DNA from 4 places in the Halalkalibacter oceani genome. Region 1 is predicted to be linked to each of the others. Evidence: riboswitches for the same ligand, from Rfam matches in the RefSeq annotation. Region 1 holds a riboswitch; each other region holds the start of a gene.
What was found. Region 1 has a riboswitch for thiamine pyrophosphate ahead of tenA (thiaminase II). Riboswitches for the same ligand answer to the same signal wherever they lie in the genome.
Positions count from the first base shown of each region.

Region 2: another riboswitch for thiamine pyrophosphate. It lies ahead of thiC (phosphomethylpyrimidine synthase ThiC); the one in region 1 lies ahead of tenA (thiaminase II).
Region 3: another riboswitch for thiamine pyrophosphate. It lies ahead of ABMB67_RS04185 (ABC transporter ATP-binding protein); the one in region 1 lies ahead of tenA (thiaminase II).
Region 4: another riboswitch for thiamine pyrophosphate. It lies ahead of thiE (thiamine phosphate synthase); the one in region 1 lies ahead of tenA (thiaminase II).

Region 1 is NZ_JBEPKD010000003.1:257,145-264,330, forward strand. It holds gene ABMB67_RS06415 (aspartate aminotransferase family protein) at 1-50, opposite strand, end outside; gene dapD (2,3,4,5-tetrahydropyridine-2,6-dicarboxylate N-acetyltransferase) at 250-966, opposite strand; gene ABMB67_RS06425 (HPr family phosphocarrier protein) at 1,218-1,475, opposite strand; gene gnd (phosphogluconate dehydrogenase (NAD(+)-dependent, decarboxylating)) at 1,527-2,438, opposite strand; gene ABMB67_RS06435 (MurR/RpiR family transcriptional regulator) at 2,679-3,530, shown strand; gene ABMB67_RS06440 (gluconokinase) at 3,550-5,082, shown strand; TPP riboswitch at 5,129-5,227, shown strand; gene tenA (thiaminase II) at 5,326-5,994, shown strand; gene ABMB67_RS06450 (hypothetical protein) at 6,067-6,567, opposite strand; gene ABMB67_RS06455 (hypothetical protein) at 6,753-6,890, shown strand; gene ABMB67_RS06460 (HD-GYP domain-containing protein) at 6,983-7,186, opposite strand, start outside.
Region 2 is NZ_JBEPKD010000004.1:188,493-195,678, forward strand. It holds gene ABMB67_RS07415 (BglG family transcription antiterminator) at 1-736, shown strand, start outside; gene ABMB67_RS07420 (PTS sugar transporter subunit IIB) at 750-1,016, shown strand; gene ulaA (PTS ascorbate transporter subunit IIC) at 1,119-2,381, shown strand; gene ABMB67_RS07430 (nitroreductase family protein) at 2,484-3,038, opposite strand; gene thiC (phosphomethylpyrimidine synthase ThiC) at 3,225-5,009, opposite strand; TPP riboswitch at 5,183-5,297, opposite strand; gene ABMB67_RS07440 (MFS transporter) at 5,362-6,561, opposite strand; gene ABMB67_RS07445 (aldehyde dehydrogenase family protein) at 6,734-7,186, opposite strand, start outside.
Region 3 is NZ_JBEPKD010000002.1:142,651-149,836, reverse strand. It holds gene ABMB67_RS04225 (Na/Pi cotransporter family protein) at 1-956, shown strand, start outside; tRNA gene ABMB67_RS04220 (tRNA-Asn) at 1,524-1,598, shown strand; tRNA gene ABMB67_RS04215 (tRNA-Met) at 1,603-1,676, shown strand; tRNA gene ABMB67_RS04210 (tRNA-His) at 1,708-1,783, shown strand; tRNA gene ABMB67_RS04205 (tRNA-Ile) at 1,789-1,865, shown strand; tRNA gene ABMB67_RS04200 (tRNA-Ser) at 1,879-1,971, shown strand; gene ABMB67_RS04195 (hypothetical protein) at 2,077-2,649, shown strand; gene ABMB67_RS04190 (ABC transporter permease) at 2,687-3,439, opposite strand; gene ABMB67_RS04185 (ABC transporter ATP-binding protein) at 3,436-4,212, opposite strand; TPP riboswitch at 4,302-4,403, opposite strand; gene ABMB67_RS04180 (undecaprenyl-diphosphate phosphatase) at 4,462-5,271, opposite strand; gene ABMB67_RS04175 (superoxide dismutase) at 5,508-6,116, shown strand; gene ABMB67_RS04170 (MFS transporter) at 6,281-7,186, shown strand, end outside.
Region 4 is NZ_JBEPKD010000002.1:117,315-124,500, reverse strand. It holds gene ABMB67_RS04085 (spore germination protein) at 1-72, shown strand, start outside; gene ABMB67_RS04080 (YueI family protein) at 182-595, opposite strand; gene ABMB67_RS04075 (hypothetical protein) at 732-1,244, shown strand; gene ABMB67_RS04070 (YqgQ family protein) at 1,273-1,458, shown strand; gene ABMB67_RS04065 (ROK family glucokinase) at 1,471-2,439, shown strand; gene aspA (aspartate ammonia-lyase) at 2,498-3,913, shown strand; gene ABMB67_RS04055 (YqgU-like beta propeller domain-containing protein) at 4,086-5,198, shown strand; TPP riboswitch at 5,444-5,551, shown strand; gene thiE (thiamine phosphate synthase) at 5,631-6,266, shown strand; gene thiS (sulfur carrier protein ThiS) at 6,266-6,463, shown strand; gene ABMB67_RS04040 (thiazole synthase) at 6,468-7,186, shown strand, end outside.

The DNA.
Region 1 (7,186 bases):
CCATATGTCGACATTACAGCCTGCTTGTCACGTTCAATCCAATTTGACACGGTCGTTTTCCCCTTTCACGCTCTGTAAGGAAATAGGGTTGTCCGAAAAGCCCGGCTTTTGGTCAACCCTTTAAGAAAAGCTGAAGCCGCAGCACGCAGGTCAACCGTTGCACAGGCTCCACTTGTTGCTTCGGGGCCGTGTCAAAAGAGAGGATTTCCCTTTTAACACAGCCCCGTATTTATGAGATGCTATTTTTCTTTAGTCATTTAAACGACGAAGCTCTTGTCTGATTTCGGTCTTCCCTTTCGTCTTTTCATCTATTTCTTTAATGACACGGGCAGGTGTACCAGCGACAACCGTGTTTGGCGGCACGTCTTCAATCACAACAGCTCCAGCTGCGACAACGGCGCCCTTTCCGACAGTCACACCTTCAAGCACGACACAGTTCGCGCCAATGACGACATCATCCTCAACAATAACCGGCTGCGCAGAAGGCGGCTCAATGACGCCGGCCAGCACGGAACCTGCTCCAATATGACAGTTCTTTCCGACTGTAGCTCGTCCGCCGAGGACTACGTTCATATCGATCATCGTACCTTCGCCGATAACCGCGCCAATATTAATGCTTGCCCCCATCATAATAACGGCATTATTTCCGATTTCCACTTGATCACGGATGATCGCGCCCGGCTCGATACGCGCTTGAATGTTTTTCATATCAAGCAATGGAATCGCGGAGTTGCGGCGGTCGTTTTCCACGACTACATCTTCAATCCGCGACTCGTTCGCCTTCAATGCCGGCTCAATATCGCTCCATTCGCCAAAGAGAACACCGACATTCCCTGTAATAAACGTTTTTGTATTCGCACCGAAATCAATGCCGGCTACATCGCCTTTAATATGTACTTTTACCGGGGTTTTCTTTTCGCTTTCTGAAATAAATTTAATAATCTCATTTGCATCCATCATCTTCATCGTTTTATTCCTCCTCAACAATTAAAACAATCTCTTCATTATGATAAAGATATCATGATAAAATTGCAATCAAAACAGCGACTTTTGTCAGAAAGAAGCGTGACGTCTCTCTTGAAGCAGGCCGTTTCTTCCAAAAAGGCAGAATGCTGTCAACCGCATCAGGAAGAGGATGCCGCCAGTGCCTCTTCACAATAAAAGAAAGAGTGGTAAAAAGGATGAACGCCCCTTCCCCCACTCCCCAAGATCTAAATTTACGTCAAATAGTTGACCACTGCCGCCAATGCCTCTTCACAATCCTCGCCAACTGCCCGAACATTGACTGTATCACCGTTATGAATTTGCAGCGTAATCAGGCCGAGAAAGCTTTTAATATTGACTTCGATCACCTTGCCTCCGACAATTTTCTTAATATACACCTCTGAAGAAAACGGCTGCAAATCTTTACTGAGCTCTACAATCGTCTGTTCCTCTGAAATATTAATTTGAATATCCTTCGTCACTGATTTCACGATAATCGCTCCCTCCCTGTCATTCGTTTAGTCTTACCTTCCCTGCTCTGATTATGATTCTGCTTTGACAACTTCATGCCCGCCAAATTCATTGCGGAGAGCGGCAACGACTTTTCCTGTGAACGTATCCTCTTCCTGGGAACGATAGCGCATCATCAGCGAAAGTGCGATAATTGGTGCCGCTGTTTGTAAATCAAGCGCGGTCTCAACCGTCCATTTCCCTTCTCCAGAAGAATTCATCACCCCGCGGATCTGTTCAAGCTTCGGATCCTTGGAAAAGGCATTCTGCGTAAGCTCCATTAACCAGGAGCGAATGACTGAGCCATGATTCCAAACACGCGCCACTTCCTCATAATCATAATCAAACGGACTTTTTTCAAGAATGTCGAAGCCTTCGGCAATCGCCTGCATCATGCCGTATTCAATGCCATTATGAATCATTTTCAAGAAATGCCCGCTTCCGACCTCACCACAGCCGAGGTAACCATTCTCAATCGTCAGCGCTTTAAACACCGGCTCTAACAATTGAAGCGCTTTCTTGCTTCCCCCTGCCATAATACACGCTCCATGGCGCGCTCCATCTACTCCGCCGCTCGTTCCGACATCGACGAACTCAATCCCCTTTTCATTCAGCGCTGCCGCCCGCCGAAGTGTATCTTTGTAATTGGAATTACCGCCATCAATGATGATATCTCCTTGCTCAAGAAATGGCGCGACACCGGTAATCACGTCTTCCGTAATATCGCCAGCAGGAACCATCAGCCAGACGACACGCGGTTTTTCCAGTTTTGCGATAAGCTCTTGAAACGTATACGCCCCGCTTGCCCCGTGCTCTTCAATTTTATCCACTTGCTCTTTATTGACATCACTGGCGACCACTTTGTAATGGTGATCCAGCAAATTCAATGCGAGATTAAAGCCCATTTTCCCCAGCCCGATCAATCCAATATTCATTCTCTTCAGCTCCTTTAGTCGTTTTAAATTGACAATGAAAAATATTTCTTTATTATAACATTAGGACGAAAAATTATTTTTATCTCTTTTTTTATTATAAGATAATTTTTTTCTTTTTCAATATTTTAATAGAAAAAATATTCTGTATGATATACTAGAACTAAGGAATGAATGCGCTTTCTTATCATCACATCTTAAGCTTACTTTTATCGCGTGCTCATTTATTAACCAGATTGGAGGACATCCTTTGTGAAACAATCGCTCCCTTGTTTAACAAAAATTCGTGCAGCCTATTCTTCTTTAAGTGAAAAGGAAAGGAAGGTAGCTAATTATATTCTACATGATCCGAAGAGAATCATCCATTCAACGATTAATCAGGTCGCCGATGATCTCGACATTGCCGATGCAACCGTTTTTCGCTTTTGCAAACGAATTGGCTTTTCCGGTTTTCAGGCGATGAAAATTGCGCTCGCTTCGGAAATTGTTACCCCTGTCCAGGATATTCATGAAACCATTCAGGAGGATGACGACGAAAAAGCGATCACTGAAAAAGTATTTCGTTCCAATATTCGCACGCTCGAAGATACATTACTCGTGCTGGAATCGACGGTTTTTCAACAGGCTGTGCAGGCGCTGGCCAGTGCAAAAAAAATTGATTTCTACGGCAATGGCGGCTCCGGAATCATCGCGCTTGATGCCCATCACAAGTTCATTCGGACCGGCTTGCCATCGGCCGCCTATCGCGATTCTCATTTTCAGGCGATGTCTGCCTCGCAGCTAACTGAAGATGATGTAGCTGTGTTTATTTCGCATTCAGGTACAAATCGCGATTTGCTTGAAGCGCTTGAGGTCGCCAAAGAAAATGATGTGACGACGATCGGCATTACAAACCTCGCCAAGTCTCCTTTAAGCAAAGGCGTCGATTATGCGCTGTTTACCGTCTCACAGGAAACCGAATTCCGCTCTGAAGCATTGGCCTCAAGACTGGCTCAATTGTGCATCATTGATGCCCTTTATGTCAATGTCAGCATGGCCCGCAAAGAAAAGATGAAAACATCTCTTCAGCGCATGAGGAAAGCCGTTTCCATGAAAAAAATGTAAGAAAGAAGGAAGAGTCACGATGAAACTATATGTAATCGGCCTTGATATCGGGACAACTTCGGTAAAGGCAGTCCTATTCAAGCGCTCCGGCTATGTCGTCGCGGAGCAGGAAGAGCTTTATCCGACCTCTCAGCCTAAGATCGGCTGGTCAGAGCAGAACCCTCTTCAAATTGAGCTGGCGACAATTCAGGCGCTGAAGGTGCTGATCGAAAAGGCGGCTGTTCCCGCCGAGGATATTGCCGCGGTCGGCTTGTCATCGGCGATGCATTCTCTAGTCTGTGTGGATGAAGAGAATAAGCCATTATCGCCGCTGATCACTTGGGCCGACCAGCGCAGTGTCAAACAAGCCGAAGAGCTGCGCTCGCTGTCAGGTTCATCGATCTATTTAAAAACCGGGACACCCCAGCATCCGATGACGCCGCTCGCCAAGCTCCGATGGATGAAGGAAAATGACTACGCGCCTTATCGGCAGGCTGCTAAATTTAAGTCGATGAAAGAGTTCCTTTTAGCACGCTGGTTCCGTGAAGATGTCGTCGACTACGGTGTCGCCTCGGCCTCTGGCCTGTTTAATATTCGTACGAAAAAGTGGGAAGAAGAAGCACTCGCCGCCGCAGGTGTAACCCAAGACCAGCTTTCCGTCCCCGTCCCTCCGACCTATATTTGTCAAGGGCTCCCTCCGTCGCTTGCCGATCAAATCGGGATCAAAAAGGAACTCCCATTTGTCATCGGTTCAAGCGATGGCCCGCTCGCCAATATCGGAACAGGTGCGATTGAGCACGGAGATGTAGCTGTGACAATCGGCACAAGCGGGGCGATCAGACAAATGAGCACCTCCCCGCGCACGGATGAGCAGCAGGAAATCTTTTGCTACAGCGTAGCAGAACAGCTTTGGGTGATGGGCGGGCCAACGAATAACGGCGGCAATGTGTTCCACTGGATGAAAGAGGTGTTAGGTGAGGAGCAGCAGCGGATCGCCCAGCAGAAACAGCTTTCTGCCTATGAATTACTCACCGGGTTAGCCGAAACCTCCAGTCCGGGAGCCAACGGTCTCCTCTTTCTTCCTTATTTGAACGGAGAGCGGGCGCCGATCTGGAATTCACGGGCGCGCGCCAGCTTTATCGGTTTGACGCCGAGTCACACAAAGGCTGATATGATTCGCGCCGGTCTGGAAGGCACGATTTACAGCATCTATCATATCGGCACTGCCCTGAACAGGCTAGCAGGACCGCCTAAGACGCTTCTGGCAAGCGGTGGATTTGCCCGTTCTGCGCTATGGCTGCAAATTCTCGCTGATGTTTTCGGACAGCCGGTCGAGCTTCCGCTTAGTCATCAAAGCTCGGCATGGGGTGCAGCGTGGCTCGCTTTACTGGCGACCGGAGAAGAGTCACGGCTGGACGATATTAAACAATCGATTCCAATGAAAGGAACGATTGAGCCGAACGAGCAGGCGCACCGGCGCTATGCGGAACTGTTCTCGATTTATCAGCAAGCCATTAATGAACTTCACTCTACCTTTCAGCGTTTATCAGCACTGCAGGCACGACTTAAATGATTGTGAAATCTCCCGCTCTATGATACGCTAAAACAAACATCATACATAGAACCACTGGGGGTGCTACATGCTGAGAAAGGCGTTGCCTTAACCCTTTTTACCTGATCTAGATGATGCTAGCGGAGGGAAGTGGGCTTATGCAGACCGGGTATATCAGTCATCTGAGTAAAGCCAGAAAGTCACTTCCGCAAGGGGAGTGATTTTTTTATTTGCTACGAGAATGAAAGAAAAGGAGAGAATCTCATGACATTTACTGACTACTTGTACGAAACAGCAAAACCAATCTGGGAGAAAGGCTATCAGCACCCTTTTGTCCAGGGAATTGGCGATGGCACACTGGAACCTGAACGTTTTTCCTTTTTTATGCGCCAGGATTATGTGTATTTGATTGAATACGCGCGACTGTTTGCCTTAGGCAGCTTAAAGGCGCCTGATTTGTCGACGATGTCGACCTTCGCGAAGCTGCTTGATGCCACGTTGAATATGGAAATGGAGCTTCATCGTCAATACGCGGAAAGGCTCGGAATTTCTCGCGAGGAGCTGGAAGCGACTGAACCTGCTCCGACGACGCTGGCCTATAGCAGTTATATGCTAAACCTTTCCCAGCGTGGTTCTTTAGCCGAGTTAATTGCCGCCCTCCTTCCTTGTGCCTGGAGCTACGGTGAAATCGGCGAACGACTGGCGCAAATCCCCGGGGCAAGCGACCACCCCCTTTACGGAGAATGGGTCAGGATGTATGCTTCGGAAGATTTCAAGGAATTGGCAACATGGCTGATTGACCTTCTTAACGAGCTGGCCGAGGGGAAATCAGAAGCAGAAAAGAAGCAGCTTGAAACCATCTTTATTCATACGAGCAAGTTTGAATACTTATTTTGGGATATGGCCTGGGAACAGGCCGGCTGGACGATTTAACGTAAAAAGAGCCGCCTGGCAGGAGAACAAGCTCCCGGCAGGCGGCCATTTTTCAAACGTCAGCTTCATCCGCTACTGCAATTCCCGCAGCCAGACAAACTGCAAGGGTCCTCCCTCTGTCTTCGCTTCAAAGATCAGCTCATAATCATCAAGCTCATAGACGTACATCCAGTAATCTTCCATCATATTTTGTTCGCTTCGATCAAACGTCCCAAGCTCACGTTTTAAGTCTTCTTCCGTCAGTTGATAGGTTTCAATGTCCATTGCGACGGCCACGCTTTGTCCGCTCATTGGATTTATAAAAAAAGTATGAGGATCATATTGCCAAAACTCCCCGCCTTCATAGGACCCTTTTTCCCGCGGTTGTCCATAAGCCGCAACGATCTGGTCGGCTGATTGACCAAGCTCAATCGACAACGGTTCCAACAAACCATTATAGCCTGCTTCGATCCATTCAAATGTAAGAAAGGCAGCCTCGTCAGTTTCAGCTTTTACCTCGGATTCACCTACTACTTTTCCACAACCGGTCATAATGAAAATAAGCCCGATGATCAACAGATATTTAGCTTTCATCTTTCTCACCTTCCTTTTTTAGCCAAGCTTTTTCATTATATGTAGCCTGTTCAAGATTATATGAGACCATACCCTTATTTTTTTGCGATTAATCTTTTTTATTCCCTTTAGTGCGCAGCCCTTTTTCCACTCAACACTTCCTGTTATGTTAAAATTCAACTGATAGCGGGAGGGGGACAAACGTTTTGAGAAGTGACAGTCGAAATCGGAATGTGGGACGGGACGACTCATTTGACCGGACCTTCGTCGGCAAACCCGGCTGTATGGTTATTTTCCTGCTGGTGATTATTATTGGCTCCATCGTATACATTTATTTTAATTGATTTTGAAAAATTCAGAAAACTGAAAGGCTGTGTCAAGACTTCATGCTTAAGGCAAAAGGGACAAACCGCCCTTTTGTCTTAAGCTCCTTTCTCTACGATAAAACTTCTTCAATAAAGACCGTCGTTTCCTTGGCTAGGTCAATATGCTTCACATCAAAGTCTTCAGAAGCCGAACCGACCATGTGAAAAACGCGAATAATCGGACGCTGTGGCAGTCCTGGATTTTGATCGACAACGATTCCTGTTTCCTTTGTCGATAATTTCACCTGGCTTCCTGTCGGATAAAAAGCCACCGC
Region 2 (7,186 bases), on a different contig from region 1:
CGAGAACCTTTCAGGCATCGATTTTGTTTTTTCAACAACGCCGGTATCCGAAAAAGGCGTAGCGGTGTTTGTCGTCAATCCGATTTTAAGTCATGCGGAGAAAGCGTCCTTGCTGAAGCAGTTCCAGACGGGAGAGACCGTTCCGGGACAGATAAATCCCGAAGCCATTTTGAGCATTGTTGAGAAACACGCTCATATTACTAATGGAGACAAACTTCTGCAAGAGCTAAAGACCTTTTTACAAAACAACAAGGAAATGAAAAATGAGGTGGATCAAAGGCCGATGCTAAATGAAATACTCACCAAAGATAAAATCCAATTTGCCGAATCGGCAAACAGCTGGCAGGAGGCTTTGCAAATGGCCGCCGCGCCGCTGCTGGCCGACCAGTCAATCAGCCAGGGATATATTGATACGATGATTGAAAATGTTCATCAAATGGGGCCTTATATTGTGATCGCTCCGGGGATTGCTCTCCCTCATGCCCGTCCTGAAGCCGGCGTCAATAAGCTTGGCATGAGCTTCCTGCAATTACGTCAGAGCTGCTCTTTTTCAGAGAAGGCGGAGCATCAAGTATCATTGCTGTTTGTCCTGGCGGCGATCGACAATGATACTCATTTGACAGCTTTATCGCAATTATCAAAGATGCTGTCGGACCGCGACAACATCGAGAAGCTTCAAACGGCTCAGTCGGCCGACGAAGTTTTACCGATTATTAATCAATACTCACATATATAAGGAGGAAGAAAAGATGAAAAAGATTTTAGTTGTTTGCGGAAACGGATTAGGAAGCAGCTTTATTGTCGAAATGAATGTCAAAAATGTATTAAGTGAGTTAGGTGTCGAAGCAGAGGTGTCTCATACTGACCTGACAACAGCCAAATCAGAACAGGCCGATCTTTATCTTGGCTCAAAGGATTTAATTTCTAACTTGGATGATGGCACGAGAACGATCATCGGCTTAACGAACATCCTTGATCAGGAAGAATTAAAAGCCGCTCTGCAATCTCATCTGTAAGTTCCGCGAAAGGCTGAAGAGGAGTGGAATTCTCCTCTTCAGACAAAACCGGATGAAAATAAAAAAACAAATAAAAATGGCATTAATAAGGGAGGGTTTAGAGTGTTTGATCTTATAATGAATGATATATTAGGTACGCCCGCGATCCTGGTCGGTTTATTCGCCCTGTTAGGTCTTTTATTGCAAAAGAAGGCGATTGCGGATGTCATTTCCGGAACATTAAAAACCGTCATGGGCTTTTTAATCCTTAATGGAGGCGCCACCATATTAGTCGGATCACTTGACATTTTCGGGCAGATGTTTGAAAAAGCGTTCCACATCCAGGGAGTCATCCCGAATAATGAAGCGATTGTCGCGATTGCCCAGCAAACCTTCGGCAGGGAAACAGCAATGATCATGCTGTTTGGGATGCTGATGAACATCGTCATCGCCCGCTTTACACCATTTAAATATATTTTCCTGACTGGTCATCATACATTATTTATGGCTTGCTTAATTTCAGCGGTGTTTGCGACTGGCGGAGTCACCGGTTTGCCGCTTATCATTATCGGCTCCATTATCCTTGGTCTGTTAATGGTGTTCCTGCCTGCTATGATTCAGCCGTATGTGAGAGAAATCACAGGTAATGACAACATCGCCGTCGGTCATTTCGGCTCATTCGGCTATTTCACCGCGGGCTTTATCGGCAAAAGAATCGGAGACAAAGCGAAATCAACAGAGGATATTAAAGTACCGAAATCACTCGGTTTCCTGCGTGACACTTCCGTGGCGATGTCGCTGACGATGGCGATCCTGTTTTTAATCGTCGCTCCAATCGCCGGAAAAGGCTATATCGAGACCGAATTAAGTGACGGGGTTAACTTCCTTGTCTTCTCTCTTATTCAGGCGATCACCTTTGCCGCCGGGGTCTATGTTGTCCTCGCCGGGGTGCGGATGCTGATTGCTGAAATTGTTCCGGCGTTTAAAGGGATTGCTGACAAAGTCGTCAAAGACGCGAAACCGGCTCTCGATTGTCCAGCCGTCTTCCCGTTCGCACCAAATGCGGTTATTATCGGCTTCCTGTTCAGCTTCCTTGCCGGCTTGATTTCGATGTTTTTGCTGCCGCTGTTCGGCCTTAAAATCATCGTACCCGGCCTGATTCCTCACTTCTTCACCGGCGCGGCTGCCGGGGTTTTCGGGAATGCGACCGGCGGGAGACGCGGCGCGATGATCGGCGCGTTTGCCAACGGCCTGCTGATCTCCTTCTTACCGGCGCTTCTCCTGCCGGTTCTCGGATCGCTCGGCTTTGAAGGCACAACCTTCGGCGACTCGGATTTCGGGATTGTCGGGATTCTCTTGAGCTTCCTGATTCAGCTCTTTTCTTAGAAGGGGCGCGCGAAGCCGACGCTCTTCCGCGAATATAAAAAACGCTGTTTCCCTGTGAGGGGAGCAGCGTTTTTTTTTCAGATGACAAGCCGTTCTAAAAGCCTATTCACGCTCTCCTTCATAAACCGTCAGCTTCTCTTCGATTGCCGTCCGCGCTCTTGCTTTCGGAATTTCATTGAAATACCCGAGATGCAAAAAGCCGGCAATTTTTTCTCCGGGCTGTACCCCTAATAGCTGCCGAACCTTCGGGTCATAAATATGAGGGTTCGTTTTCCAGACAACGCCGAGCTGACGTTCCCAGGCAAGCAGCTGAAAGTTCTGAATCAGGGCGCCGATCGCGCCGAAATTTTCGTCCCATTGCTTTTGTCTTGGATCTTCCTCCATGATGACGATTAAAAAAGCCGCCGGACTGCTGAAATAAGCCCGTCTGTTTTCTTGCATCTCAGCCGGAAATGTTTTCACCAGCTTTTCCACAAACTCCGCCTTCTCCTCTGTCGGCACATAAATGAAGCGCCACGGCTCCCGTAATCCATGATTTGGCGCCCAAACAGCATCCCGTAAAAGCTCCTTAACAAGCTCTGTCGGCACGGCTTGATCTGTGTATCCATTTTTGATCGAACGTCGTTCGCGAATCAGTTTCGCTAAATCGGTACTCATGCTCAAACCACCTTATTAATTAATATAATGATAATCATTATCACTCAACTATTTCATTTTAATTGATTCTATTTTCATTGTCCACGTCTTATCCCTTTTTTCTTTATAGATAAAAAAAGTCCCATCCATACTGGCAAAAAAAGCTGCCTTCACCAGTTCTATGCACCGGTAAAGACAGCCTCCAATTTATTGATAGACACTTCCGCTCGACCGCTTAAACTCTTCGGCCTTTTCCTTCATCCCTTGCTCAATCGCTTCTTTCGTATCAAGCTTGTTCTCCTTCGCATATTCGCGAATGTCCTGAGAGATCCGCATGCTGCAAAATTTCGGCCCGCACATCGAGCAGAAATGAGCTGTCTTCGCCCCTTCGGCAGGCAAGGTTTCATCATGAAACTCCAGCGCTCGTTCGGGATCAAGTGCCAAATGAAATTGATCGCGCCAGCGGAATTCAAAGCGGGCTTTTGATAGCGCGTCATCCCTTTTCTGTGCCCCCGGATGGCCCTTCGCCAAGTCCGCGGCATGGGCAGCAATCTTATAGGTGATTACCCCTTCGCGGACGTCATCGCGATTCGGCAGGCCGAGATGCTCCTTTGGCGTTATATAGCAAAGCATCGCAGTTCCGTACCAGCCAATCATCGCCGCGCCAATTGCCGATGTAATATGGTCATAGCCCGGCGCGATGTCGGTTGTCAGCGGGCCAAGCGTGTAAAAAGGCGCCTCCTGACACACTTCCAGCTGCTTCTCCATATTTTCTTTTATTAAATGCATCGGCACATGCCCCGGTCCTTCGACCATCACTTGAACATCGTGCTCCCAGGCGATTTTCGTTAATTCTCCCAACGTTTCTAATTCAGCAAACTGCGCCTCATCATTTGCATCGGCGATTGCCCCCGGACGCAAGCCGTCTCCCAATGAGAACGCAATGTCATAGGTCTTCATAATTTCGCAGATTTCTTCAAAATGAGTATACAGGAAATTCTCCTGATGATGGTAGAGGCACCATTGGGCCATGATTGAGCCTCCACGCGAGACGATTCCCGTTAAGCGCTTCGCTGTTAACGGCACGTAGCGTAAAAGGACGCCAGCATGAATCGTGAAATAATCGACTCCCTGCTCCGCCTGCTCGATCAATGTATCGCGGTATACCTCCCATGTGAGATCTTCAGCGACTCCTTTCACTTTTTCCAGCGCCTGATAAATCGGCACTGTCCCGACCGGAACCGCCGAGTTGCGAATGATCCATTCCCGGGTCGTATGAATGTTTTTTCCTGTAGAAAGATCCATAATCGTATCGGCCCCCCAACGGGTCGCCCAGGTCATTTTTTCAACCTCTTGCTCAATCGAAGAAGAAACAGCGGAGTTGCCGATATTCGCGTTAATTTTCACATGAAAGTTTCGTCCGATGATCATCGGCTCCGTTTCGGGGTGGTTGATATTAGCTGGGATAATCGCCCTCCCCCTTGCCACTTCCTCTCGGACAAATTCCGGCTTCAGATTCTCCCTGATCGCGATAAACTCCATTTCAGGTGTAATGATTCCCTTTTTCGCGTAGTGCAGCTGGGTGACATTTTGTCCTTTTTTCGCGCGTAACGGCTTCCGCTTTAAACCTGGAAAGACGCGGTGATTCGCTCTTGGATCATCCTTGTCCTGATAGCCGTTATCCTCCGGCTTGATTTCACGCCCTTCATATTCCTCCACATCGCCACGCTCTTCAATCCACCCTCGTCTAATCGCCGGAAGCCCCTTTTCCATATTCACTGTATAATCCGGATCGGTATACGGCCCACTCGTATCATAAACACGGAGAGGAGGGTTCTCTTCTTCCCCAAAGCTGCCCGTTGTCGGACTCAGTTCAATCTCCCTCATCGGTACGTTAAGATCGGGCCTGGAGCCATTGACATACACCTTCTTACTCCCGGCAAAGCTGGACATAATGGACATGTTTTTTTCGTTTAATGAAGATGTCGACATAAAAAAAATCTCTCCTTTACATTTTAAGTGTGAAAGGACGAGATCTGGCACAACGGCGTGAAGGCTGTGCATTGCCTTCTTCGCGTGACATCGTCAGACTGACGCTGCCTATCTAAAAAGCCGGATCCATCACGTAAACGAATGGACCCGGCTCATGCAAACAGATGTATGTGCTGTTATTATGCTAACTTCCCCACGCTGGTATGAGCCAGATCAGGTCCCAAGGGTCAAGAAACTTCAACGTGTTTCTTTCTCAGCCCACCTCATTGGACTCCCCCAGTTATTGCTTATTCAATTTACCCTCAGTATACAGAAGTCCCGCTCAAATGAAAAGAAAAATTTTACTATTTGTTCAAGTACCAGAAAAAGCAGCTTTTTCCCGGCGGGCTTTTCTTCCATGAAAGAAATAATAGAGCCCCGTTGATAATAGGACAAGGACTGAGCAGGCCAGATAAATATCGGCATATTCTAAATATGTCGCCATAATACCTAATAGAAATGAACCGATGGCGAACCCGGAATCAAACAATACAAAAAACGTTGCTGTGGCAACCCCTGCCCGTTCAGGCGGTGAAGCTTGAATGGCGATTGCCTGAAAGCTTGAAAACAACGTACCAAATCCAAGCCCAATCAGCCCTCCGGCGAGCAAGAGCATCCATCCTGATCCCACTTGGCTCAAAACCAAAACGCCGACAGCAAATACGATGATGCATGGATAAATCACTTTATTTTCTCCATACAGATCAAACCAGCGTCCTGTAAATGGTCTGGAAATTAACAGAAAGGTTGCGTAGACGACAAAGAAAAAGCTCGAAGCCTGAATCAGATTCAGCTCTTCGGCATAAACCGAGATAAACGAAAGGACGCCTGAATAAACAAATGCCAGAACAAAAGCAACAATCGCAATCGGGAACGTTCTTTTTTCAAAAAATTGAGCGAGACTAACCCGCTGTTTGACCGCGGCCACTTCTGCGGAAGCCGCGCTTTTATCCGCTACGTTGACAAGCAATGCACAGATGAGGGCAAGACAAGAAAAAACGGCGCATAATACCATTAAAAAAGTGTAGCCCCACGAATGAATAAAAGAAAGACCTAAAAAAGGGCCAATCACCATGGCAAGATTCATGAAAGTCGCATAATAGCCCATTCCTTCTCCACGCCGTTCCCTTGGGATAACGGTGGCGACAATCCCCCCGGTCGCGGTCGTCGCGATGCCAAAGCCGACCCCGTGCAAAATCCGCAGCACCAACAAAAGAAAAATCGTCGAGGCAAAAAAGTATAAAAATGAACCTGCTACAAAAATAAGAGTACCGATTAGTAACGTTTTCTTTTGTCCGACTGATTGCAGCCAATTTCCGGCGAATGGCCGAAAGACAATCGCGGCAATAACGAATAAAGCGGCGTTCAACCCGATCGATTGACCTCCGCCCGCCAGGCTCTCCACAATATAAATCGGCAATGTCACCATCAGCATATAAAAAATTAAAAAGATAAAAAAGCTCGCTAATGAAATACTAATAAAATCCTTCGTCCAAAGCTTTGTTTTCCCCATTCCTTTTCACTTCTTTCCCAATTCTTCTCCAACAAAAAAACAGCCATTAAAAGAGGAATCAAGGGCTGTCTCAAAAGTCCTCAAATTATCACAATCGTTTCGGGCGCTACCCGCATGGAAAAGAGCCCCGCGCTCTCTCCATGCTTGTAAACCGTAACGCTTCGTCCTTTTTTTATTCAGGGATGTATGGCAGCTCACCGTTTTTTGGTATGTTGATAACATGCGTATCCGTATAAGCAAGAAGACCTTCTTTTCCATATTCCCGCCCGATTCCCGACTGCTTCACACCACCGAACGGAAAGCGGACATCCAGCCCTTGTACAGCTGCTGTATTAATCATCGTCGTCCCTGCCTGGATATGCTTCGCCACCTTAATCGCGTGCTCTTCTTCTCCCCAAACTGAACTCGTCAGTCCATAAATACTATCATTTGCCAGCTCAATCGCATGTCTGTCATCATCAAAAGGTAATATCGGGACGGTTGGGCCAAACTGCTCCTCGACCACGATCGGATCATGATAATCCGCCTCCAGCACGACCGTCGGCTGCATGAAATAGCCTTCATTGAACAGCTCTTCATCTACGATCCTGCCCAGCTTGATCACTGTTGCCCCTTTGCTCTCGGC
Region 3 (7,186 bases), on a different contig from region 1:
CGATCACAGCGGTGCTGGCGGCGATTGGAGCCTCAATTGCGGCAAAGCGTGCAGCGTTGACCCATGTCATTTTCAACTTGATTGGGACCGTGCTCGTTCTGATTGTTTTTCCACTCTTTTTGAATTTGATCGAGTTTTTGGCGGTACAGATAAACTTGAATCGGCCAATGACGATTGCGTTTGCTCACGGGATCTTCAACGTTTCGAATACGCTGATTCAGCTGCCGTTCATTGCGGTGCTGGCGGCCATTGTAACCAAACTCGTCCCTGGTGAGGAATACAGCATTGAATATAAGACAAAGCATTTAGATCCACGATTTATCGGCAGTTCGCCGGCAATCGCGCTTGGACAGGCGAAGCAGGAAGTATTACGAATGGCTGATTTCTCGGAAAAAGGGCTTTTTGAGGTCAGTCAATATCTTCGTAACGGCACGAAGCGCCATGCTGAAATGGCCGTGCAGTTTGAAGAGGCGATTAATAATTTAGATCGCAAAATTACAGACTATTTGATTTTAATTTCGTCGCGTTCGTTGTCAGGGCCGGATTCAAAAATGCACTCGATGCTGATGGATACGGTTCGAGATATTGAAAGAATCGGCGACCATATCGAAAACATTGTTGAATTGAAGGATTATCAAAAAGCGAACAAGGTTAATTTATCGGAGACCGCGATGTCCGATTTGCAAGAGATGTTTGATTTAACGATTTCCACTTTAAAAGAAGCTGTTCTCTCCCTGGATAAAGTCGATGGCGACATGGCGCGTTCCGTGATCGAGAAAGAAGAAATGATTGACCGGATGGAACGAAAGCTGAGAAAGCAGCATATTCAGCGCGTCAACGAAGGCCAATGCTCCGGTTCTGCCGGCATCGTCTTTGTCGACATTGTCAGCAATTTGGAAAGAATTGGTGACCATGCTGTTAATATTGCGGAAGCGGTCATTAGCGAAGACCATTGATTTTATAAAAGAAAGTTAAGATTAGAGAAAAGCCCATGCCGAATTCATTTCGGCATGGGCTTTTAAAACGAGGAACAGGCTTGCTGCCCCCCTAGTCCTAAGCCCCCGCTATTAACAGAAAATGGCTTGTCTAATAGAGCTAAATATGATAAGTTGGGAAAGCAGTGCTTGCTTAGTGGCTGAGGGAAAGTATATATTGACACGAAGGTGAAGAAATGTTATTATCATTCTTGTCTTTAGCGATTTATGGGGTTGCTGCAAGTGAACGAATAAAGAATTTCATTGAATATTCCATAGTAGCTCAGTGACGAGGACAGTCATCGTCGAACAAGCAACGAGTTGACTCGACGCAGCCGGCAACGGAGCGAAGCTAGTAAGAGGAAGAGCCAGGTACCACAAGCGTACGAATGAACAACTTCAATGATATTCCACAGTAGCTCAGTGACGAGGCCAGTCATCGTCGAACAAGCAACGAGTTGACTCGACGCAGCCGGCAACGGAGCGAAGCTAGTAAGAGGAAGAGCCAGGTACCACAAGCGTACGAATGAAACAAACAACAATGAATATTCCACAGTAGCTCAGTGGTAGAGCAATCGGCTGTTAACCGATCGGTCGTAGGTTCGAGTCCTACCTGTGGAGCCAATATGGCGGTGTAGCTCAGCTGGCTAGAGCGTACGGTTCATACCCGTGAGGTCGTGGGTTCGATTCCCTCCGCCGCTATCTTTTTTTACATATTCGTGGCAATCTTGTGGCGGTTGTGGCGAAGTGGTTAACGCATCGGATTGTGGTTCCGACATTCGTGGGTTCGATTCCCATCAGCCGCCCCATGTAAGGACCCTTAGCTCAGTTGGTCAGAGCAGTCGGCTCATAACCGATCGGTCGTAGGTTCGAGTCCTACAGGGTCCACCAACTGTCATTTGATGGAGGAATACCCAAGTCCGGCTGAAGGGATCGGTCTTGAAAACCGACAGGCGGGTTAAACCGCGCGGGGGTTCGAATCCCTCTTCCTCCGCCATATAACGAAATTCACACTACCAGGCATGGTAGTGTTTTTTGTGTTACAGTGGTATTAGGAAAATAAAGGGACTGATCCGGAGAAAACGAATCAGGGGGAAGACGCATGGAAAAAGGGGTTATCAGTGTTGTGATGGCATGTAGTCTGGTGCTATTAGCTGGATGCATGTATGGTGAGGGCGAGAGGGAAACTCTAGAGGAGGGTGATAGCGGCTATCAGATTGACAGCTACCAAACGGATGTAAAAACAGCGGTAACACTCGCCTTGGATCAATTTGCTGAGCTTTCTTCATCCAAAAGTATTGAGGTGTTATATGAGTATAAGCCAATTCATGAAGAAAAAATGCTATTCCGATCGCTGATTAATAATCACTTATTCGGTACGAACCGTCCAACGGCTGAAATAATCAAAGCAAGAAATGAACGGAAGCGGGAGTTTGAAAAACTGCTAGCGGAAGCACAGGATGAATACGACATAACTGTTACGGAAGAAGAGGTCACGGCTTATATTGAAGAGATGGTTGACCCTCATTATTTTGAAGAGCAGGAGGAATATGCGGCAGCATTAGGGATTACCGTTACTGAATTAAATCATCAATTTGACCGTGATTTATATTATTTTGATGTCTTAGCAGATAAGCTGTTATTTGCCCGGGCAGCGGCAGGCCAATTCGAGTGAAAACGAAAAATGAGTTAGCCAAAAGTATTCGGCTAACTCATTTCGTCCGCCGCCATTTTAGCAGCGAAGCTTCCAGCAGGCGGATCAGCAGAAAGAGCGCGATGCCGATCAGCGACAGCCAGACAATCGGGGCAAACACACCGGCACCGTCAAATTGCGTCATCATTCTCCGGCTGAAATAGCCTAAGCCAGCTTGGGCGCCGAGCCATTCACCGATCGCCGCGCCAATCACGCTCAGCGTCACGGCGACCTTCATGCCTGAGAGGAAAGAAGGGAGAGCGGATGGCACCTCGACCTTGCAAAATAGCTGCCATTTGCTCGCTCCCATCGTTTTCATCAACTCAAGATAGTCTTTCTTCGTCGTACGAAAGCCATCGAACGTGCTGACGGTAATTGGAAAGAAGGTAATCAACACGGTGACGACGACCTTGCTCGTTAGCCCGTAGCCGAACCAAAGGACGAACAATGGAGCCAGGGCGATAATCGGAATTGTTTGAGAAGCGATTAAAACCGGATAAAAAGCCCGTTCGACGAGCGGCAGCTTGTACATCGCAATCGCAAGCACGACGCCGAGCACGAAGGAAATGGAAAGCCCTGTTACAATAATCGCGAGCGTGGCCGGCAAATGAGTAAAAAGCAGCGCTTCATTCAGCTCAACCATTTTCGCCAGTACTTGTGTCGGTGCCGGAAAAAGAAACGGCTGCCCGACTGCGATGGCGCTTATTTGCCAGACAAGCAGCAGCACACAAAGCAAAAGCCATGGATAGAGCCAATTGGTGATCCGTTTCATGACGGCGTCACCTCCTTCGTAAGATGACGAAGAATCTCTCTTTTTAAGGAAGCCCCCTCGGCTTCTAGAAGCTGCTCATGTGAACGCGGCCGGGAAAAAGGGACGGTGAAAAGGGTATAGTTCGATAATGGAGAGCCTGAAAAGACAGCGATCCGATCCGATAAATAGAGCGCTTCATCGACATCATGACTAATAAAGAGCAGCGTCGGCCGCTCTGTCGCCTCTTCCCATTGTCTGAGCAGCCAGGACTGCATCGACAGACGGGTCATCGCATCAAGCGAGCTGAATGGCTCATCAAGTAAGAGCAGTCTTTCACCGGAAAGCGTTGCCCGCAGGAAATTGGCCCGTTGCCGCATCCCGCCCGAGAGCTGATGAGGGTAGGACTGCTCTGTTCCGGCAAGGCCAAACGTCTTCATTCGTTCCCTTGCCCGCTCATAGCGCTCTTTCCGCCCGATTCCTTGTAGTTCGAGCGGGAGAGCCACATTATCCAAAATGGTACGCCATTCAAATAAAAGATCCTGCTGCGGCATGTAGCCAATCTCACGCCGGGCTGAGCCTTCCTGCAACAGCTCAATCGAGCCGGAAGTTGGCTCGGCCAGTCCGGTAATCAATTTGAACAGCGTGCTTTTCCCCGTTCCGCTTGGGGCCATAACAGTGAGGATTTCCCCGCTGTCAATCGATAAAGTTAACTGTTTGATGACAGGAGCCAAATCGTCGGAATAGTGAAAGGTCAGCTCCTTCAAACGCAATAGTTCCTGTGAAACCTTGGTCATGGAATGTGTCTCCGAATTTACGCCGCAAAAGAAAAAACGCCACCATTCGGCAGAAAGGTGGCGCCATGACAGGTTACGATCCTCATCATTTGTCAGAACAGCCACTTTCCTCCGCTAGCATTACCTAGGTCAGGTCAAGTAAGGGTTGAGGTGGAACCTCTCTCAGCTACAAAGCGCCCCTAGTGGTGTTTTCGATTCAATTGCTTTTGGTTTACGATAGCATACTCTCCAAGTAAGATCAATGATTTCCTATGCGAGAAAAATCCATGAAAACAGGCCGAGACCGATACAATAGCAGGCGAAGTATGTTAATTTGCTGTTCTGTACCATCGCAATCAGCCATTTAATGCTGAGTAAGGCAAAGAAAAATGCTGAAAGAAAGGCAAGCATCAAGGAAGGCCATTGATCGCTGTACGATCCTTGAGCGAGCTCCGGCAGCTTAATGATACTGATTCCGAGAATAATCGGAATCGAGAGAAGAAAAGAATAGCGGAGGGCGACCTCCTTGCTGAGTCCGCACCAAAGAGCGGCAATTAATGTGCTGCCGGAACGGGAGATGCCGGGGATGACGGCGAGGGCTTGCCCGAGACCGATCAGAACGCCATCCCGCCAGGTCAGCTCCTTTCGCATGCCTCTGTCGACACCATGCTCAATCAGTACGAGAAAAATCCCGGTAATAATCAAAGAGGCGCCAATCAAGGCAATTGTCGTCAGCTGCTCACCAAGAACATACTCAAGCCCTTTTCCTGCGCCCATCGTGACAAAGGTCGACAGGAGCAACAAGCAGCCGAAACGGTAATGGTTGTAATGTTTCTGCTGTTTATTTGTGAGATAGAGGATAAAGTCCTTTACAATCCGCAGCAGGTCACGCGAAAAATAAAGAATGACCGCCAGCAGGGAGGCGGCATGTAAAAAAACTTCAAGCACAAGCTCGGTGTCAGCCTGCGTCTCAAAAGCGAAAATCTGCCTGGCAAGCAGCAGATGAGCAGTACTGGAAATCGGCAAAAATTCAGAAATTCCCTGGATAAAGCCAATAAGCAATGCTTCCCACCAGTTCATTTTGTCCCTCCTTTGATGGTTTGTACATATGTATGGAAAAAAAGGAATCAATATGCCGAAGAAGAGGTTTGAATAGCGGGTAGGAAGGGTACATTAAATTTTGGAGCCCGACGTAAAAAAGAACAAGCTTCTTTATTGCAACCTCGAGTAAATTTTGGTAATGTAGGTATTGGCGGACTTACTAAACATTTCTGTTGGTAAAGTCGCTGGCAATTCAAATTAGGAGGAGATTGAAGATGGCATACGAATTACCGCAATTACCTTACGCAGCAAACGCACTAGAACCTCATATTGACGAGCAAACAATGAATATTCACCATGGTAAACATCACAACACGTATGTGACAAAGCTGAATGCAGCTCTTGAAGGCCATGATGAGCTAGCAAGTAAGAGCATTGAAGATCTTGTTTCTAATTTAGACGCTGTTCCTGAGAACATTCGTGGCGCGGTTCGCAACAATGGTGGTGGACATGCTAACCATACTTTGTTCTGGCAAATTCTTAGCCCGAACGGCGGCGGAACGCCAACAGGAGAATTAGCGGACAAGATTAACGAAGCATTCGGCAGCTTCGACAAGTTCAAGGAAGAATTTGCAAATGCCGCAGCTAACCGCTTTGGTTCAGGCTGGGCTTGGCTTATCGTTGATGGCGGCAAGCTGGCGATCACAAGCACTCCAAATCAAGATACTCCTTTAATGGAAGGCAAGACGCCAATTCTTGGCCTTGACGTTTGGGAGCATGCTTATTACTTAAATTACCAAAACCGTCGTCCTGATTACATCAACGCATTCTGGAATGTAGTCAATTGGGATGAAGTGACAAAGCGTTACGATGCAGCAAAATAAGAACTGAGGAAAAGAGTGGCAAAAGGAGCGAGTTTTCTTTGCCGCTCTTTTTTATTTTGCCTTCGGACAGCAAGCGGAGCTGTTCCGTTCTGCAAGCATGATGCGAATTAATTTGAATAACGATATTTTCAAGAGACACACTACTGATGAGGGTGGTGGAGTCGGTGAAAAAATCGCTTATTTCAAAAGTCATTGGAGATGTGGAATTAACAAGAGATTTGACAATCTTATTATTGATCGGCGGTCTCTATGCGTTGAGTGTCGCCTTATCAAATACATTTGTAAATGTTTACCTTTGGAAGCAATCGGGTCAATTTATTGATCTGGCTCTCTACAATTTGGCTGCGGTTATTTTGCAGCCAATTACTTTTATTCTTGCCGGAAGATGGGCGAAACGGATTGATCGCGTGATCGTGCTAAGGCTCGGTGTCATTTCTCTATCCAGCTTTTACTGTACGGTGCTGCTTTTGGGAGATAATGCAAACCGCTTTCTGCTCGTGCTGGGCGCCATTTTGGGCATCGGCTTTGGCTGTTACTGGCTGGCGTTTAATGTGCTGACCTTTGAAATTACAGAGCCGGACACGAGAGATTTCTTTAACGGTTTCCTCGGATTGCTAACGTCCTTTGCCGGGATGATCGGGCCGATTGTATCCGGACTCGTGATCACCAGAATGGAAAAGTTCGCCGGTTACACGGTGATGTTCTCGATTTCACTTTCGCTCTTTGTCGTCGCCGTGCTGCTCAGCTTCATGCTACAGCGAAGATCGGCGGAGGGGAGGTTCTATTTTCGCCGCATTCTCGAGGAACGAAAAAGCAATATTAACTGGCGGCGCGTTCTTCATGCCCACTTTTTTCAGGGGCTGCGTGAAGGGACGTTTGTTTTTGTGATCGTTGTCTGGGTATACATAGCAACAGGCAGTGAGCTGGCGATTGGAACATACGGGCTCGTCGCCTCTGCTGTCCAGTTTGTCGGCTATTATACGGTGACACGATTGGTGAAATCCCATTTTCGCAAAACCTCGATTCTGATTGGCGGAACGATTTTATATGCCGCTATTTTCTTAATTGTG
Region 4 (7,186 bases), on a different contig from region 1:
ATTTTCCGCGCGCCAATGCCACTAAAAAACCGCCGTCCGGTCGCGATTCATCCGAACGATCCGGATCGCTAGCGGGGAAGCAAAGCGGGGCTGGGAGCAAAGGTTGTTTTGTTCTACCTTTTGCCAAGCCCCCAGGCAAAGCTAGTTTTGTCTCAAGCACTTTATGCACAGCACTGTGCTCTTACGATAAGAAATCGGCGCCGCTTTCCTCCATATCAAGCTCAAACAGTTCATCCTTAATGAAAAGCTGCTTCGTTTCAATGGCCTCAGTCTGATTGGCGACGATCAGACCGAATGGGGTCAGCTTTTTCGGCGTGACAAACGTAAAGCTGACGCCATGCGCTCCAGCTTCTTTAATATAGTTGGAAAAATGATTATAGCCGAGGTTGCCGTTTAAATAAAGATGCAGGTTGCGCTTCGTTTTCATCAGCTCAACGGCTTCTTTGTACATTCCTTTATTAATCACCTGCTTTTTTGTAAGGGCGAGGTGGATCCGTTCCAATAAAGTGGAGAGAAAAAGATTCCGCTCCTCCGGTTTGATTTCCGGCGCCCCGTACAACGCCCGGTCAATGACTTCTTTCATTTTTTGTTCCATGCTCAGTCTCCTTTTGTGCCATCGGCTGCTGATCCGGCTCTTCTTAATTTGTCCATTCGTACATATCATACCATAAGAATCTGTTGACAAGGCTGAGACAGAAGAAATTAAAGTATAAAGAGAGGTGGAGATCAGCATGTGGTTTATTCTCACCATTTTGATCTTTATCGTCACAATCGGAGTTACGATTGGCGGATTACTCGTTGCGCCGAAGGAACAGGTGCGGCCGGTTCAACTCGTTTTGCTGACGGTCTGTTTTACTTTTTTATGCTATCTCGGTATGATTACGGGGATGTTTTTAACGGGATGGATTAGCTTATGGCTACTGGATTATCTCGTTGCTGTCGTCGCGCTCCTGTTTATCGTCGCAAGCATGAGGCGCTTTCATCCGACGCTCGGCTTTTTTCATCCGGAGGACCGGATTGTCGTCTCGCTGCTCGCGTTGCTGTTTTTTCTGATGGGGGTCGAGTGGGGATTAATAGAGCTTAGGACGTTTTTTACACTGTTTGTCAGCGCTCTGTTTGCAGCTGCTCTTATTCTCGGAGTTTTCATACAAATTCAAATTCGGCAGATTCTCTGGCGCTATTCGTATATTGCCTTCACTCCTTTAGTTTGGCTCCTTTTCGTAACCGTTATGAAGCTGTTATAATGAGGGTGAGGTGAGGATCGTGAGAACAATGTTTGATGTCATGCAGCTCCTGAAAAAACACGGTACGATCATTTATACAAAAGATCGCGGCCTCGATCTTTCGTTGATGGAAGACGAGCTTCGGGAGCTTTATGAATGGAAAATGATTGATCAGACAGTATTTCAACAAGCGTTGCTCATCTTGCGGCAGGAAGCGTCAGGACGAAAGGAATAGAAGGTGACGACAATGGAAGAGTGGTATGTAGGTATCGACGTTGGTGGTACAACGATTAAAATGGCTTTTATCACAGCAACGGGTCAAATTGTGACGAAATGGGAGATACCTACAAACAAACAGGAGGAAGGCAAGTATATTACGACGGACATTGCGAATGAGATCGCGCAAAAATGGCAAAAACACAAACAACAGGATGTCAGGCTCACAAGCCTTGGCCTCGGTGCTCCGTGTTTTTTTGAAATGGAGACGGGATTTGTTTATCAGGCGGTGAACATCGGCTGGCGTAATTTTCCCTTGAAAGATGAGCTCGAACAAAAGACAGGCTTACCTGTCACAGTAGACAATGATGCGAATATGGCGGCGCTCGGTGAAATGTGGCGCGGTGCTGGCGAAGGGGCGGCAAATCTGCTTTGTGTGACCCTCGGTACTGGTGTTGGCGGCGGAATTATCGCGAATGGCCGCATTCTTCACGGTGTCAATGGCATGGCCGGTGAAATTGGTCATATTACCGCTGTACCTGAAGGGGGAGCGCCTTGCAACTGCGGGAAAACAGGCTGCCTCGAGACGATTGCTTCAGCGACCGGTATTGCCAGACTGGCTATTGAACAAGTCGCTTCAGCACCTGATAGCGTGCTCCATCGTCATTTGCAAGAAACGGGTAAGCTTACGGCAAAGCAAGTATTTAAGGCGTATGCCGAAGCGGATGAAGCCGCGGAGAAAGTTGTGAAAGAGGTCGGCTTTCATCTCGGATTGGCGCTTGCCAACCTGGCCAACGCGCTCAATCCTGAAATCATCGTGATCGGCGGTGGTGTTTCCCGAGCGGGAGAGCCTTTGCTTGCAGTGATCGAACATTATTTTTCATGTTACGCGTTAAAGCGGGTAAAGGAAGGCGTTCGTTTTAAAATAGCGACGCTTGGAAACGATGCCGGAGTGATTGGCGGGGCTTGGCTGGCACGAGAGAGCCGTCAACAGATATAATGGATTCACATATGATAATGCAAGGACAATCATTGATATAGATGAAGGAGCTAAGATGATGTCAACATATCGAACGGAACGAGATTTGATTGGTGAGAAGGAAGTACCAAAGGATGCCTATTACGGCATTCAGACGATGCGGGCGCGAGAGAATTTTCCGATTACGGGATATCCACCCCATCCCGAACTGATTCGGGCATTTGGCTATGTCAAGAAGGCGGCGGCGATGGCCAACCGTGATGTTGGGGTGCTGCCGACTAATATTGCCGACGCGATTATGGCCGCGGCGGATGAGATCATTGACGGAAAGCTGCAGGATCAATTCATTGTCGACGCGATTCAAGGAGGCGCCGGAACGTCTTTCAATATGAACGCCAACGAGGTCATTGCCAATCGCGCGATCGAGATTCTCGGCGGGGAAAAAGGAGAGTATATGCGCGTCAGCCCAAATACGCATGTCAATATGGCGCAATCAACGAATGATGCCTTCCCGACAGCGATTCATATTGCCTGCCTTTCACTGGCTAAAGGGCTTCGTGAAGAACTGGAGCGTTTAATTCAGGCGATGAAGGATAAGGAAATCGAATTTGATGATGTGCTAAAAATGGGGCGGACGCATTTGCAGGACGCCGTGCCGATTCGGATGGGCCAGGAGTTTGGCGCCTATCGCCGCGTGCTGACCCGCGATCTGCGCCGGATCAGCCGCTCTGTCGATCATCTCTATGAAATCAACATGGGAGCGACGGCGGTTGGAACCGGACTGAATGCGAAGCCGGAATACATTGAAAAAGTAGCGACGTATTTAGCCGACCTGACAGGGTATCCGTTTAAGACGGCGGAGGATTTGGTCGATGCGACGCAAAATACCGATGCCTATACAGAGGTTTCAAGCGCATTGAAGATCATGGCGATCAATCTTTCGAAAATGGCGAATGACTTGCGTCTGATGAGTTCGGGACCGCGAACCGGTTTAAATGAAATTAATTTGCCGGCGCGCCAGCCGGGTTCGTCAATCATGCCGGGAAAAGTCAACCCGGTTATGTGCGAAGTGGTCAACCAGATTTCCTTCCAGGTCATCGGCAACGACCATACGATCAGCATTGCTTCAGAGGCGGGCCAGCTTGAGCTGAATGTGATGGAGCCTGTCCTCGTGTTTAATCTGCTTCAGTCTTTATCGATTCTCAAAAACGGGATCGATGTTTTCCGGAAATACGCGATTGAAGGAATTACGGCTAATATTGAGCATTGCCGCCATGTTGTCGAGCACAGCGTCGGGATCATTACGGCGATTAATCCGCATGTTGGCTACGAGGTCGCCACTAGAATTGCCAAAGAAGCAATTCAAACGGGGCGCCCGGTTCGGGAAATTTGCCTGGAAAGAGGAATTTTATCAGAAGAGGAGCTTAATGAAATTCTCGACCCTAAGGAGATGACGAATCCAGGGATAGCGGGAGCCCGTTTTATTTACGGATAATGTTTTGCTTATCAGGGGTGGGTCAAAAGAAGGGAATCCTTTTGGCTCACCCCCTCTCCCTTAGTGAATCGCTTCACTAAAATTTTTCTTGAGAAAGGTGAAACATTTTTCCAGTTGGAACGTCTTATAGAGAGAGCGTTTTATGATGATGAGTGGAAAGGGGGAGAGCCGCTTGAAAAGAATATGCTTGTGTCTTATGATGCTCTTGATGATGTCAGCCTGTACGTCCGGGCAGCTGGAAAGTCATCCTTCACCGGAGCGCTTGACAGAGCTGCCCGAAAAACGCGACGTTCCTAATTCTTTTTTCACCGGCTCCCCTGTTGTACCCCTTTCAGAGACGGAAATAACAGAGGTGACAGGCTGGTATAGGGAAGACGCGGTTTTTTACTTGCAGGAAGATGGCGAGCATTCCAGCGTACATACGTATAATCTGCTTACCGGGGAGTCTGCTGATTTTTTTCAACGTGACGGCTGGGTTGTCAATATCGCCCCCAACGTTGATTACACGCTCTTTGCTGTTCAGCTGGTCACACCGGAGCATGAGGCGGAAGTAGTGATTGTCGACGCAGCAGGCGAGCCGCAGATGACGATCGAGGGGCTTGGCGATGATTATTCGGTTTTCTGGAATCCATACGTGCAGAACCGTTTGCTTGCTGTCGCGTTTTTACCTGATTGGGAGTATGCCGGCTACCTTGTCGATGTAGGGACGAATGAGGTGAAGCCGGTGGAACTGGAGCAGCCTTACGTTCAATGGCTGTCGGAAACAGAGGTTGCTTATCTGTTATGGGATGAATTGGAACCGAATTATCAGGCGCCTTTATACATTGCCAATCTTGAGGACGGCAAAAAGAAGCTTTGGCGGGAGAACGTGATTTCTTTCATGAGCTTTCCCGGACGGCTGTCGCTGATGGTTACGGTTGACAGCGTCTATGATCTGTATTCGAAGTACAGTTTTTTTCGGGAACGCGAGCTGGAGCAGCAGATTGAAATGCCGATTTTGAACACATATTCGGAGCAGTGGTGGATTCCGTTTTACAGCTATGATGCAGCAGGGGAGATTTTTTATTATGCCCGGCCCAAATACAGCGGAGACTTCTTAAGCTATACTGACGGCTTTGAATTAATCGCATATGATGTCGGGACGAATGCCGAGAATAAGCTGGCTGAATTAGAAAGCCACGAGCCAATGCAAATTGCGCCGGATGGCAACTATTTGTTACTTGGCAGCCGCTATGAATCGGTTTTTGACATAGAGCAGGAAGTGCTTGTCCAGCTTTTTGAATAAGTAGCTATGCCATAAGGTCGATTTTTACCTTTTGGCATAGCTACTAAGCACAAAAGTCACGGGGGAGTTCAAGGGGGCAGCGGCTTCGCACGTTACGCGGCTGTCTGAATGAACCCCGTTTTCAGACAGCCTTAAATGATTGTAACGGCTCCGCACGCTGCTTCTAAAAAAACCACACAGCGGTTTTTTTAATTGATTTTTTAAGTGGATCTGTCATAATGAAAGTAGTGAAAAGAGAATCAGCATGTTTAGACTAGGGGTGTCTGCGTAAAGCGGGCTGAGAAAAAGGTGTTCCTTTTACCCTTGTACCTGATCTGGCTCATACCAGCGTAGGGAAGTCGATGCAATTCATCATCTATATTGCAGCCGTATTCCACGTTCGTTGGGATACGGCTTTTCTGCAGACTAAGCAAGGAAGAAAGGTGAGGTTGAATGAAAGACTTTCAGCTATATGCGATTACAGGAGAAGCGTTTCACCCGGGCCGTGATCTTATTGAGGTCATGGAGGAAGCGATTCGCGGCGGAGTTGATATTGTCCAGCTTCGCGATAAAACGAGCAGCAAGCGCGACGTTTTGCAGAAAGCGAAAGCACTGCGCGAACTGACGAAGAAATATGGTGTCCCGTTTATCGTCAATGATCATATCGATGTGGCGCTGGCGGTAGATGCTGATGGGATTCATCTCGGACAGGATGATCTTCCACTCGCTGAGGCGCGTAAGATTGTCGGACCGGATAAAATCATCGGTATTTCCACTCATCAGATCGAGGAGGCGCGTGCTGCGCAAGCGGAAGGGGCCGATTATATCGGCGTCGGGCCGATTTTTGAAACGAAAAGCAAGGTTGATGTCGTTGATCCGGTGACCACTGCCTATATTCAGCAGGTGGCCGCTGAAATTACGATTCCGTTTGTCGCGATCGGCGGGATCAAGCTCCATAACGTCGAGCAGGTGCTGGCGGCCGGGGCGAGCCGGATTTGCATGATTAGTGAAATTGTCGGCGCCGCGGATGTAAAAGCTGTCTGCGAGCAGTTTACGGCGATTCTTGAACGGCATAAGGAGGAAGTCTGATGAAGCTGATCATTAATGGAGAACAACATGAGCTGGCGGCAACGACGCTTGCCGATGTCGTTCAGCATTTTCAATTAGAGCCGCAGCTTGTCGTGACAGAGCTGGACGGTCAGATCATTGACCGGGCTGATTGGGAGACGACCACGCTTGAAGCCGGGATGAAAATTGAGCTTGTACAATTTGTCGGAGGGGGATGAGAAGATGAAGGAGAGTCGATTAACGATTGCCGGCAAGGAGCTGTCCTCGCGCTTTTTTCTTGGGACGGGCCGCTACCCGAACCCGTTTGTCCAAAATGAAGCGATTCGCGCTTCGGAGGCGGAAGTGCTGACTTTCGCGATTCGCCGCGTTAATTTGGAGGCGCCAAATGAGGATGCGATTTTGCAGCATCTTGACGGGATGAGCTTTACGTACCTGCCGAACACGTCGGGGGCGAAAACGGCAGAGGAGGCGATCAGGATTGCCCGTCTGGCCCGGGCGTCAGGCTTAAGCGACTGGATTAAGGTCGAAATCAGCGTTGACGAAAAAACATTGCTGCCTGATCCGATTGAAACGTTAAAAGCAACGGAAGTGCTGGCCGCTGAAGGCTTTGTCGTTCTCCCTTATACGTCGGACGATCCGGTGCTTTGCAAAAAGCTTGAGAATGCCGGAGCGGCGGCCGTGATGCCGGGCGGGGCGCCGATCGGAACGGGGCTCGGCATTTTGAATCCGTACAATTTACAGCTGATTGTCGAGCAGGCGACCGTGCCGATTATCGTCGATGCCGGGCTCGGCTCGGCGATGGATGTCACCCAGGCGATGGAGCTCGGTGCTGATGGAGTGCTGATGAATACTCCTGTCGCCAAGGCGAAGGATCCGGTGAAAATGGCACTGGCGATGAAGCATGCGATCACTGCCGGAAGACTTTCCTATGAAGCCGGGCG